Regions from separate parts of the Mycobacterium noviomagense genome, predicted to be linked through region 1. Evidence: riboswitches for the same ligand, from Rfam matches in the RefSeq annotation. Region 1 holds a riboswitch; the other holds the start of a gene.
What was found. A riboswitch is a leader RNA that binds a small molecule or an ion and turns the genes downstream of it on or off. The one in region 1 is predicted to bind magnesium.
Positions count from the first base shown of each region.

Region 2: linked by a shared signal. The riboswitch ahead of G6N15_RS18825 (Rv1535 family protein) and the one ahead of G6N15_RS19950 (hypothetical protein) in region 1 are both predicted to bind magnesium.

Region 1 covers NZ_AP022583.1:4,221,503-4,227,281, reverse strand. Annotated here, with positions in the region: gene G6N15_RS19960 (PPE family protein) at 1-1,155, opposite strand, end outside; gene G6N15_RS19955 (PE family protein) at 1,177-1,473, opposite strand; M-box (ykoK) riboswitch at 1,769-1,939, opposite strand; M-box (ykoK) riboswitch at 2,362-2,532, shown strand; gene G6N15_RS19950 (hypothetical protein) at 2,987-3,202, shown strand; gene G6N15_RS19945 (NRAMP family divalent metal transporter) at 3,707-5,509, shown strand; gene G6N15_RS19940 (NAD-binding protein) at 5,550-5,779, shown strand, end outside.
Region 2 covers NZ_AP022583.1:3,952,567-3,958,345, reverse strand. Annotated here, with positions in the region: gene ileS (isoleucine--tRNA ligase) at 1-2,028, opposite strand, end outside; gene G6N15_RS18835 (amino acid-binding protein) at 2,258-2,632, opposite strand; gene G6N15_RS18830 (lipase family protein) at 2,708-3,472, shown strand; gene G6N15_RS18825 (Rv1535 family protein) at 3,639-3,884, opposite strand; M-box (ykoK) riboswitch at 4,164-4,333, opposite strand; gene G6N15_RS18820 (flavin-containing monooxygenase) at 4,434-5,779, opposite strand, start outside.

The DNA.
Region 1 (5,779 bases):
CGCGCGCCTTAGCCCGCCGGTCATCCCCATCGGCGAAGCAAAGCCGCCCGGCCCACCGACCGGAGCGCCGGGCGGAGCAGCCAGCGGGGTGCCGCCCAGCGCGGAGGCGATCGGGCTGGTGGGGGCGGCCGAGGCCCAGCTCGGTGGCACCGACAGACCACCCACGGAGGCCGCCTTGCCCAGCCCGGCCGACACCGCCGACCCGGCCCCACCCAGGCCTGGCACGCCAGCCGGCGTCAGGCCGGCCGCCGCCGGATCGAACAGGTCTGCCAACCCCGGTAGCCATCCGCCGTTGGCGGCATCCTTGGCGGCGTTCAGGAAGCTGAACCCCTGCAACGTCTGCAGCAGGAACTGCGGGTTGAACGGCCCGCCCGCAAGGGATCCGTTGACTACGGCAGTGCTGAAGAAGTTGGAGTTCAGGAAGGTTCCCAGCGCCGAGTTGTTCGACCCGTTCAGGAGACCCGCCAGCCCGGACGAGCCTGTGGAGTCCGTCGACGATGTGGCGCCTCCCAGCAGGGAGGTCAGCCCCGAAGCCGTCGATGCTTTACCGACAGCGGACGTGCTGCTGGTGGCCGCCGAGGTCCCGGTGGCCTGACTGACCGCGGCGGCCTGGCTGGCCAGCGCGTTCGCGGTGGTCGTCTGCGGCGGCACGTTGAACGGGGCCAGCTGCGTCGCGACCGCCGAGTTGGCGGCATAGCCGTACATGGCGGCCGCATCCTGAGCCCACATCTCCGCGTAGTGCGCTTCGGTGGCCGCAATCGCCGGGGTGTTCTGCCCCAGGAAGTTTGTTGCCACCAGCGCCGCCAACTGCGCACGGTTGGCTGCGATCACCGGTGGCGGCACCGTCATCGCAAACGCGGCCTGGTAGGCCGCGGCGGCCGCTTGGGCCTGGGCGGCCGTCTGCTCAGCCTGCGTGGCGGTGGTATTCATCCATGCCACATACGGTGCGGCCGCGGCTGTCATAGACGTGGATGCCGGACCCAACCAGCTCCCGCTAGTCAGCCCAGAGATAACCGAGTCGTAAGAGACTGCTGTCGTGCGCATTTCGGCAGCTAGCTGGTTCCAGGCAGCAGCGGCGGCCAGCATCGGGCCCGCTCCGGGACCGGCATACATTCTGGCCGAATTGATCTCCGGCGGCAAAGCTGCGAAATCCATTGCGGTTAAACCTCCGAGCGCTCACAAGACCGTGGCGTTCGCCGCCTCAGTGGCCGCGTACGATCCGGCGCTGGTCCCCAAGATCGTCACGAACATCTCGTGGATTGCCGTGGCTTGGGCGCTGACGGCCTGGTACAGCTGCCCGTGTGCCGCGAATTGTGCTGCAGTCAGGGCGGATACCTCGTCGGCAGCAGCGGGCACCACGCCGGTCGTCGGCGCTGCTACCGCCGCGTTCTGGGCGGCCAATGCCGAGCCAAGTCCCTGTAATTGGCTCGCTGCCGCGGCCAACATATCCGGCTGTGTAGTGACAAAAGACATGACACTTCTCCTCAAGCAAGCAATAGGGAACCCCGGGAGGGGCATGTAGTCGTGTCAGAGCACGCCAAATCACGCATACGCACCAACGGGTGGGAATGCGCGTTAAGTGAAGCGGCGCAAGCCGATTCAGGCGACGGGATTGATGCCGGGGTCGGATCCGAACGAAACGGTCACCGAACTCGGATACGGACTATCACCGCGACTCATTCCGCTCTCACCTCCTCAGGGCCAAGGGCACATGGGAGTGCCACCATGTCGCACATCGGGGTGAGGCAGCCTGGTGATTCCGCCAGGAGCGGCACCCCTCTCGTCTGAGCTTTGGCACTGCAAGGCGTATCCGGAAGATCCGGAAGCCACTTGGGCTCAACCCTTAAGCCGGGAGGAGCTGTCCTGACCCTGGGCGTCTCTCGACGTTCGGGGTCAGTGGCCTGTGTCCCTGCAGACGCCTCACCTAGCGAGGTGCATGCATGGGCAATCGTGGCACCCGGAAGGCCGTCCGTCAACCCAACACCGTGACCTAGTGCGATATGTCACCAACGGCGCGCGCCGGTCTCGAGGTGCCGGCATTCGTGCGAGTCAGGCGCAGCTGACTGGCTGGCTTGCCGGCTTCGGGCATCGGCGTTCCGAGGCCCGCGTCATCGCGGGCGTGAACAAATCGGGGCTGATCGGCCTTCGTCAGGAACGTACGCAGCTAGGCAGTCTGGCCACTGCAGCACATCTGGGCCGCTCCAAAAGCGCGCCGGCGCAACCACACCCAAGATGTTGACAGAGTCTGATGTCGCGGCTGCGTGTTTTATTAACGCCTCGGCCGTGGCGCCATGGAGTTCGGCGGAGCGAATTTTGCCAAATGTTTGACGGGCACCAGGTGTGAGTGCCAGCATGTAGGGGCAAGCACCTCGCTAGGTGAGGCGTCTGCAGGGATACAGGCCACTGACCCCGAACGTCGAGAGACGCCCAGGGTCAGGACAGCTCCTCCCGGCTTAAGGGTTGAGCCCAAGTGGCTTCCGGATCTTCCGGATACGCCTTGCAGTGCCAAAGCTCAGACGAGAGGGGTGCCGCCCCTGGCCGAGTCGCCAGGTCGCCTCACCCCGTTGTGTAACGTGATGGCACCCGCGTGTGCCCCGGCCGTGAGGAGGTGAGGGCGAAGTGAGTCCGAGCGACAGTCCGTATTCGTATTCGAAGTCCGTTTCGTCCCGATCCGGTCACGGCATCTCTCCAGCCGCCTGAGCGTTAACGGACGCTGTTTCGCTGACGTCTGCGCGCTATCGGTGCGCAGAGCGATGAAGCGCGCCGGCATTCGCTCGCCCTCGGCGGAATTCTGCGTGCCAGCCGGTTGGGCTGCTGCCAGGAGAACATCATGGATTTTGTTGCGACACAGGCACATCCGAGTGGCCCGAGGGCAAAGCAAATGCCCGCTCCTAACCCCGAGCGCCAGATCCACCGAGCCTGCGGGGATGTCCGAGCGGCGCTTTGTGACGCACTCGAGGTCCTATCGGGGATAACAGATCCAAACGTGAGCTGCGCCGACATGTTCCGGGCCTTCAGCGATTTAGGGCATGTCCAGCATCATGTCGCGCTGGCCCTACATGCCACGAACCTGCTCGACCAGATGGTGGGCACGCCGGCTGAGCACCGTCTGCCGTGGTCGCACTATCGCGGCCGCATCGGCAAGAAGCTGCCCGAGGGCCGTCAGGACTTGCAGATAATTGCGACACAGCGTGTGTTCTAGCCGTGAGGAGGTGAGGGCGAAATGAATCAGAGCGATAGTCCATATCCGTATTCGAAGTCCGTTCCGTCCCAATCCGGCCGCGGCATTCCTTCTGCCGTCTGAGCGCAGCGGGCGTCTTTCGCCTGCGCCTGTACACCATTGGTGAACGGGCGGTTAATGAAGCGCACCCGAGACTGCTCGGGCACTGAGGTGGACTACGGCAAGCCGGCCGGGCGTCACTCCTAGGAGAAGATCATGACTCGTTTTGTTGCACAGCGGATTCCAAGGACCCACCGGTGGATCGGGTTACACGCCGCTCGGCAGATGGCGGGCCGGTTACGCGCTCGCTGCAATCTGGCTCCACAGCAGCGAGCCGCCCTATATGTCTCGACAATGCCGCCGGCAGTAATCACTGCCACCCCGGGCGGTCATCGGTCCCGTGCTGAAAGCGACCGCAAATGACACACCGGCCCAGCACACACTGCACACCTGCAACCACGATTCTGTTCGGAAAGTGAGAGGCCGATGACTGAGATCTCCACCCGGCCAGACGACATTGTCGGCGTTGGTAGCTCAGCGACCACCGACGGCGCCCCGGGCGATAATGGTAGCCATGTCGCAGCGGATGTGATCGCCAGCGAATCCGGGTCGGCGGTGATCGATTCGGCACATGTCGGCGACATCATTGGCGCGTTCGGCCGCATCGCACGCGACGCCACTGGCCCGGGCCGCAGCCGCTGGCAGCGGCTGCGAACGCTGATGGTCATCACCGGGCCGGGACTGATCGTGATGATCGGCGACAACGATGCCGGTGGCGTGGCGACCTACGCCCAGGTTGGGCAGAACTACGGGATGAGCCTGTTGTGGACGTTGCTGTTGATGATCCCAGTGCTCTACGTCAACCAGGAGATGGTGCTGCGGTTGGGCGCGGTCACCGGAGTTGGTCATGCGCGGCTGATTTTCGAACGGTTCGGCAAGTTTTGGGGCGCATTCAGCATCGGTGACTTGTTGATTCTCAACGCGTTGACGATCGTCACCGAATTCATCGGTGTCTCATTGGCACTCGGATTTCTGGGCTGCCCGAGAGCTATCGCGATTCCGGCTGCCGCGGTGTTGCTCTTCGGAGTGGTCGCAGGCGGTTCGTTCCGTCGTTGGGAGCAACTGATGTTCGTGCTCCTGGCAATAAACCTGGCGCTTGTCCCGGTGGTGCTGTTGGTGCATCCCACGCTAGGGGAAAGCGCCCGTGGGCTGGTGCCTTCCTTGCCGGGCGAACCCGACTCGATCGTATTGATGGTGATCATCGCGATCGTAGGCACCACAGTGGCGCCCTGGCAGCTGTTCTTTCAGCAGTCCAATGTCGTCGACAAACGCATCACGCCCCGCTGGATACCGTACGGGCGTGCCGATCTGGCTATCGGCATTGTCGGGGTCATCGGCGGGGGCATCGCGCTCATGGCAGCCACCGCGTTCGGGTTGGGCCGCACCAGCGACGCAGGGAACTTCACCGACGCCGGGGCGGTCGCTGCTCAGCTGTCCCACCACGTCGGCCACACCGTCGGCGTGCTGTTCGCGATCGTGTTACTGGACTGCTCGCTCATCGGCGCGAACGTGATCGGGCTGTCCACCACCTACGCGCTTGGTGACACGCTCGGCAAGCCGCATTCGTTGCATTGGAAGATGACCGAAGCGCCGCTGTTCTACAGTACTTACGCTGCGCTGCTTGGGATTTCGGCTGTGGTCGCATTCAGCCCCGATCATGTCCTGGGACTGATCACGCAGGGTGTGCAGGTTCTCGCCGGCATCCTGCTGCCGTCGGCAACGGTATTTCTGGTTCTCCTGTGCAACGACCGTCCGGTACTGGGGCCGTGGGTGAACAGTTTCCGGCAGAATGCCCTGGCTTGGATGATCGTGTGGTCGCTCGTCGTGCTGTCGTTGATGTTGACGGCGGTGACATTGTTTCCGAACCTGTCAACCGACACGCTCGAGGGTGCCCTGGTTGGCGGTGGCGCGATCGGCCTACTCGGCGCCGTGATCGTCTTCGCAATCGGTTGGTACGCCGACCGACACGACGCGGAGGACACCGTGCCGTTGGGTGCGCTCAATCCCGAACAGTTGGAAGAACTGGACAATTTCCCCACGTTGACCCGCGCCGACCGCAAAGCTTTTCGCAACAAGGTGCGTGCAACCTGGCGCATGCCCGCGTTCGCGACCCTCGAGCGGCCGGTGATGTCGCCAGTACGGCGGGCAGGGCTGCTGACGCTCCGCGTCTACTTGGTCCTCGCCGGTGTGCTGGTCGTGGTCAAAGTTGTCCAAGCCGGCGTTGGCTGACCGGTGTGCCTCCAGATCAGCGATGGGAGCCGCGGAGATCATGTACGGCCACATCATTGTCAGTGGTGAGGACGCACTGGCGACGACGATCATCGAGGAGTTGAAGAACGCCGGCGCGAGCGTCGTCAAGCTCGGTGACACCGACCTCGCCAATGCCGGGGTTGCCGAAGCGGTCGCCGTGGTGTGCGCGGGAGATGACGATGCGACAAATCTCGAAATCGCACTACTGGCAAGGAGGGCCAACCCGCACGCGCGCGTGGTGGCGCGGCT
Region 2 (5,779 bases), 270 kb from region 1:
GAACGGCAGCAGCACCTGACGCACACCCTCGCGGATGCCCGGCTCGGTAACGATCAGGTTGCCTCCCCGCAGGATCGGCGAGGCCATCAAAAACCACCGCATGGCATCCGAGCCGTCGCGGTCGAACACCTCCTTGACATCGGGATAGTTGCGCAGCGACTTACTCATCTTCTGCCCGTCAGAACCCAGCACAATCCCGTGCGCCACACAGGTTTTGAAAGCAGGTCGGTCGAACAGCGCGGTGGCCAGCACGTGCAGGGTGTAGAACCAGCCGCGGGTCTGCCCGATGTATTCGACGATGAAGTCGCCAGGGTAATGGCTGTCGAACCAGTCGCGGTTCTCGAAGGGGTAGTGCACCTGCGCGTAGGGCATCGACCCGGAGTCGAACCACACGTCGAAGACGTCAGGGATTCGCCGCATCATCGAACGCCCGCTGGGATCATCGGGGTTGGGCCGGACGAGTTCGTCGATGTAGGGCCGGTGCAGATTGTCGGGCCGGACACCGAAGTCGCGTTGCAACTCGTCGAGGCTGCCGTAGACGTCGATCCGCGGATACCCGGGATCGTCGGAGACCCACACCGGAATCGGCGTTCCCCAGTAGCGGTTTCGGGAAATCGACCAGTCGCGTGCGTTTTCCAGCCACTTGCCGAACTGACCGTCTTTGACGTGCTCGGGATGCCAGGTGATCTGCTGGTTGAGTTGCACCATGCGGTCGCGGAATTCGGTGACTTTCACAAACCACGACGACACCGCCCGGTAGATCAGCGGATTGCGGCACCGCCAGCAGTGCGGGTAGGGGTGCTCATACGTTTCGTGCCGCAACAGCACCGCGCCGTTAGCCGCGGCCGAGCCGGTGCCGTTTTTGAGATCCCGGATGATGTGTGGGTTGGCGTCGAACACGTGCTGGCCCTGGTAATCCGGAACCGATGAATCGAAGCGGCCGTTGCTGTCAACGGGTGTGGCCGGCACGATGCCGGCCTTGTCCCCCGCCTCCTTGTCGTCCTCGCCGTAGGCCGGCGCCATGTGAACGATCCCGGTGCCGTCCTCGGTCGTCACGAACTGTCCGGGCAGCACGTGAAAGGCTTTAGCCGAATCGTTCCAGCGCGAGTCCATGAAATAGGGAAACGGCGGCAGATACCGCATACCCAGCAGATCCGCACCGCTATAGCGGCCCAGCACCTCCGGCTCGTCGCCGAGCTCGCGCGCGTAGGCGCCCAGCCGCGCTTCTGCCAGCACATAGCGCCGCTCCCCCGCCCGAACCTGCACGTAGGTCACGTCGGGGTTGACGGCCACCGCCTGGTTGGACGGCAGCGTCCACGGCGTCGTCGTCCACACCAGCAGGTACGCACCCGCCAATTCCCCTTCGGGAAGCCGGAATCCGACCGTGATCGCCGGGTCCTGACGACTCTGGTAGACGTCGTCGTCCATCCGCAGTTCGTGGTTGGACAACGGGGTTTCGTCGCGCCAGCAATACGGCAGCACCCGGTAGCCCTCGTAGACCAAACCTTGGTCCCACAGCTGCTTGAACGCCCAGATCACCGACTCCATGTAGGGCAGATCGAGCGTCTTGTAGTCGTTGTCGAAATCGACCCACCGGGCCTGGCGGGTGACATAGGCCTGCCATTCGTCGGTGTAGCGCAACACCGATTCGCGGCAGGCTTCGTTGAACGCCGCGATGCCCATCGCGTCGATCTGCGACTTGTCGGTGATGCCGAGCTGGCGTTCGACCTCGAGTTCGGCGGGCAGCCCGTGGGTGTCCCAGCCGAAGCGGCGCTCCACCTTGTAGCCGCGCATGGTGCGATACCGCGGCACGATGTCCTTGACGTAGCCGGTGAGCAGGTGCCCGTAATGCGGCAGGCCGTTGGCGAAGGGCGGCCCGTCGTAGAACACGTATTCGGGGGCGTCGGCGCGGCGCGCGATGCTGGCGCGGAAAGTGTCGTCGCGGGCCCAGTAGTCGAGGACCTCGAGCTCCAACGCCGGAAAATCGGGTGCCCCGCTGCCCAGTTTCGGATAGCTGTGCTCGGTCACTGCGTCGTCTCCTGTGCCATTGTCAGGCCGGGGACGACGCCGCGCATGATGCGCGAGCGCCGCGGTACCACCCCGCTTGCCGCGCTGGCGCGCGACCGCTCGATGACGGCTGTGACGGGCCTACCCGTTCGGTTCTACTGAGCCTGGTTGGCTGTTCTTCCGAAGGCTCCCCGGTGATGGCCGGATCGATGCCGTTGGGACAATTCTACGGACGGCGCCAAATCGGCACTCAGCCCAGTGCCGCCTTCGCATCGGCCAGGTTGTCCGCGCCGAGCACCAAGCGGGTCTCGGTGGCCAGGTAGGCCGTTTCCAAGTTGACCTTCGCAGTGCCGAGCTTGTGGATCGCCTCGGCAAGCGCACCCGGACGGTCTTGTATGTCGAGAACGATGACTTCCTGCTCTTCGGCGATTTTGATTCCGGCGTCGTGCAACGCTTCAAACGCGGGCGTGGCGTCGTAGACCAGGATGTGCACCTCGGACTGCCCGCCCCCGCTGCTCAGCGCGCACAGGCCGGCGATGTTGACGCCCGCCTTGCCCAGCACGTCGCCGACCCGGGCCAGCTCACCGGGCTCGTCGTCGAGATAGAGCGTCAGATCGGTCGCCATGGTGGTACTCAACGCTACTGCGAAAACCGGGCGTATTGCGGCGATTCCAGCGGGCCACCTCTTACACTGCGGCGCGTGGCATTCAACGCAGTGTTCGCTCGGGACGTGGCCTTACCGTTGGCGCTGGCCGCCTACAGCGTGATGGACGGAAGTTCCCCCGCCCTGCCAACCGGGTTCGTGCAGACAGCACTGATCCGAGCCGACGGTGCCTTACTCACCGCGATGACCGACCCACATCCTGCGGTGGTGGCGATGACGAAGGACAACACCATCTTTGGTCTGATGGGCCACAACGCCGCCACTCACACCGCATTCGTATCGTTTCGCGGCAGCGCGGACCTGGCCGACTGGCTCGCCGACTTCGACGCCGTCCCCACCGGATACGCGCCGATCGCCGGATTCGGAGAAGTGGCAGCCGGCTTTTTAGACGTCTACGAACTCGTCCGCGACAGCATCGCCGCGAACTTAGCGACCGCAACCGCCGACTGCGATCAGATCCTGATCACCGGACACAGCCTGGGCGCCGCGCTGAGCGTGCTCGCCGCCCCGGATATCTTCCGCAAGATGCCGCCGAACACCATCGAGCCGCGGCTGATCACCTTCGCCGGGCCTCGCGTCGGGTTCAACGACTTCGCGGCCGCATTTAACGCCGCCATCGAAAGCTGTTTTCGAGTGGTCAACTTCCTCGACATCGTGCCGCACGTGCCGCCGTCCCCGTATGTGCATGTCGGCGCTGAGATCGATGTCGACAGCGGCGGCGCGATCGACGTCGTCTGGCGCCATAGCTTGGCCGCTTACCGCCAAGGCTTGACCGCGCTGATAAACCGTTCTTCTGCCTAGAACGCGACACGCCGATCATGGAGGCAACCAATGATGACCGGCGCGTCGCGTCCTAGCTGCTCAAAAGCAATGAAGCCAAAATGCGAGTTGCCAGGCGCTCGACCCAAAGAGTCAGCGACCTGGCAACTAGCGGCTTGGGGAGAAGGATCGCTCGGCGGTCATCGGACTACGCCACCTCGAGCAGTCCCACTCGCCACAGCGCCGCGTACAGGTGACGCAGCGGAATGCTCAGCAAACGAGCAGCCCCGGTGACCAACGGGTCTCCCTGGCCGAAGGGGTCGGACTTGACGTCGCGCGCCACCTTCTTCGCCGCGGTGTCCGCCGGCGCCGGCGCTACGGTCAGCTTCGGCGCCGCCGTCAGCCGGGGGGCGGGTGCGGTGGTCACCACCTCGTCGTACAGAACAGCGGTCATGGTTGCCTCCTAGACGGAAATCAAGCGGTTTTTGTTGGGACTTGATGTTCCGTCCCGCTGGTTCCGAGCAGTTCCCTGCTCTTAGGCAACGCGCGCGTCGAGCCGATTCAGCTGGAGGCGGCGTGCCGGGGACCGGTTCGGGACGAAACAGGACCCGGATATCGGTCCGGACTCTCACTGGAACTCATTCGTCCCTCACCTCCTCACGGCAACGCCAGGTGCGGATAGCCGCACAACATCCACGTGCACTGCAGGAGTACAGCCCGACGAATGTCGGTGACCGCACCCCACTCGCTAGAGCTTCGACACCACACGGCGTGTCCGGTATCCCGGAAGCCACTTGGGCTCAACCCTTAAGCCGGGAAGAGCTGTCCTGACCCGGGGCGTCTCTCGACGTTCAGGGTCAGTGGCCTATGTCCGTGTAGCCGCCTCACCTAACGAGGTGCTTACATCCGATGATGCAGGAACATCTTGATTAGGTCAATTTAATCCCGACCGGCGTGTCAGCGAATTGACGGTATCTTTACGTTAACGACACCTGAACACGTGTCACGCGAGCTCATAATCTCGCAGGTCAGGGCGTGTCATGACGTCCTGGAACCGGGTGAAACTCCACGGCCACACCGCGGGTAATCCGCGGTCGTCGAGATACCAACTTCGGCAACCAGTCACCCACACCGTCTTCTTGGCGGCCTCGGCTCGCGCGGCCTCGAAGCGGGTCGTGACCGCGCGTTTGGCGCTGATCGCACGGTATCGGCCGTCGGCCAGTAGCTCGATGAGCTGCATGAGGTAGGCGAACTGCGCCTCGGCGACGTCGATCAGCGAGAAATTGCCGACCGGCCCGTTGGGGCCGTTGAGCATGAACAGGTTGGGAAAGCCCGGAACCGACACCGACAAGTACGCGTACGGCCGCTGCGCCCATACGTCGTCGAGGCGCACGCCGTCGCGGCCCACCACGTCGATCGGCCGCAGGAAGCGGTCGACCCGGAACCCGGTGGCCAGCACGAGCACGTCAAGCCGGTGCAGTTCACCGTCGAGGGTCCGGACGCCATCCGGCTCGACCCGGGCAATGGGCTCGGTGACCAGGCGGGCGTTGGGCCGCTGAATGGCTTCGTAGAAGTTCGGCGAGATGATCAGCCGCTTACACCCGGCCCGGTAGTCGGGCCGCAACTTCTCCCGCAGCACGGGATCGGCCACATTGTCCTCGAGGTTGGCGCAAGCTGCCTGTTGCAGCTGCATGAGCGCGGGCGAGTCTGCGTCGACGACCGCGTTGGCGAAACTTTGGACAAAGCCGGCGTTCAGCTCGGCACGCAGCTTGCTCAGCAGCGACGGGTTGGCGCGGTAGCGGGCCCGCTCCGCCTCGTCGATGGGCGGATTCTGTACCGGCAGGATCCATTGCGGGGTGCGCTGGAAGAGGCGCAGCTCGGCCACGGTGTCGGTGACGGCGCCGACGATCTGCACCGCGGATGAGCCGGTGCCAACCACGCCGAGCCGCGCACCAGCCAGTGGCACGCTGTGATCCCACCGCGAGCTGTGGAACACGCGAGGTCGCCTGCGCGACCCGAGCCCCTCGATGTCGGGATAGCGCGGGTGGTGCAGCACCCCGGTGGCGGCGATGACAACGTCGGCCTCGTCGCGCTCACCGGTGGAAGTCGTGATGCGCCAACGGTTTCCGATGTATTCCAGGCGGCGGATTTCGCGGCCGAAGCGGATCAGCTCGTCGACGGCGTGGTGGCGCGCGACGCTCTCGAAATAGGCGAGGATCTCCGGCCCGGGCGCGAACGCATGGCTCCATTCGGGGTTCGGCGCGAAGGTATAGGTGTAGAGGTGCGAGGGCACATCGCAGGCGATGCCCGGATAGGTGTTCTCCCGCCAGGTGCCGCCGAGCCGGTCGG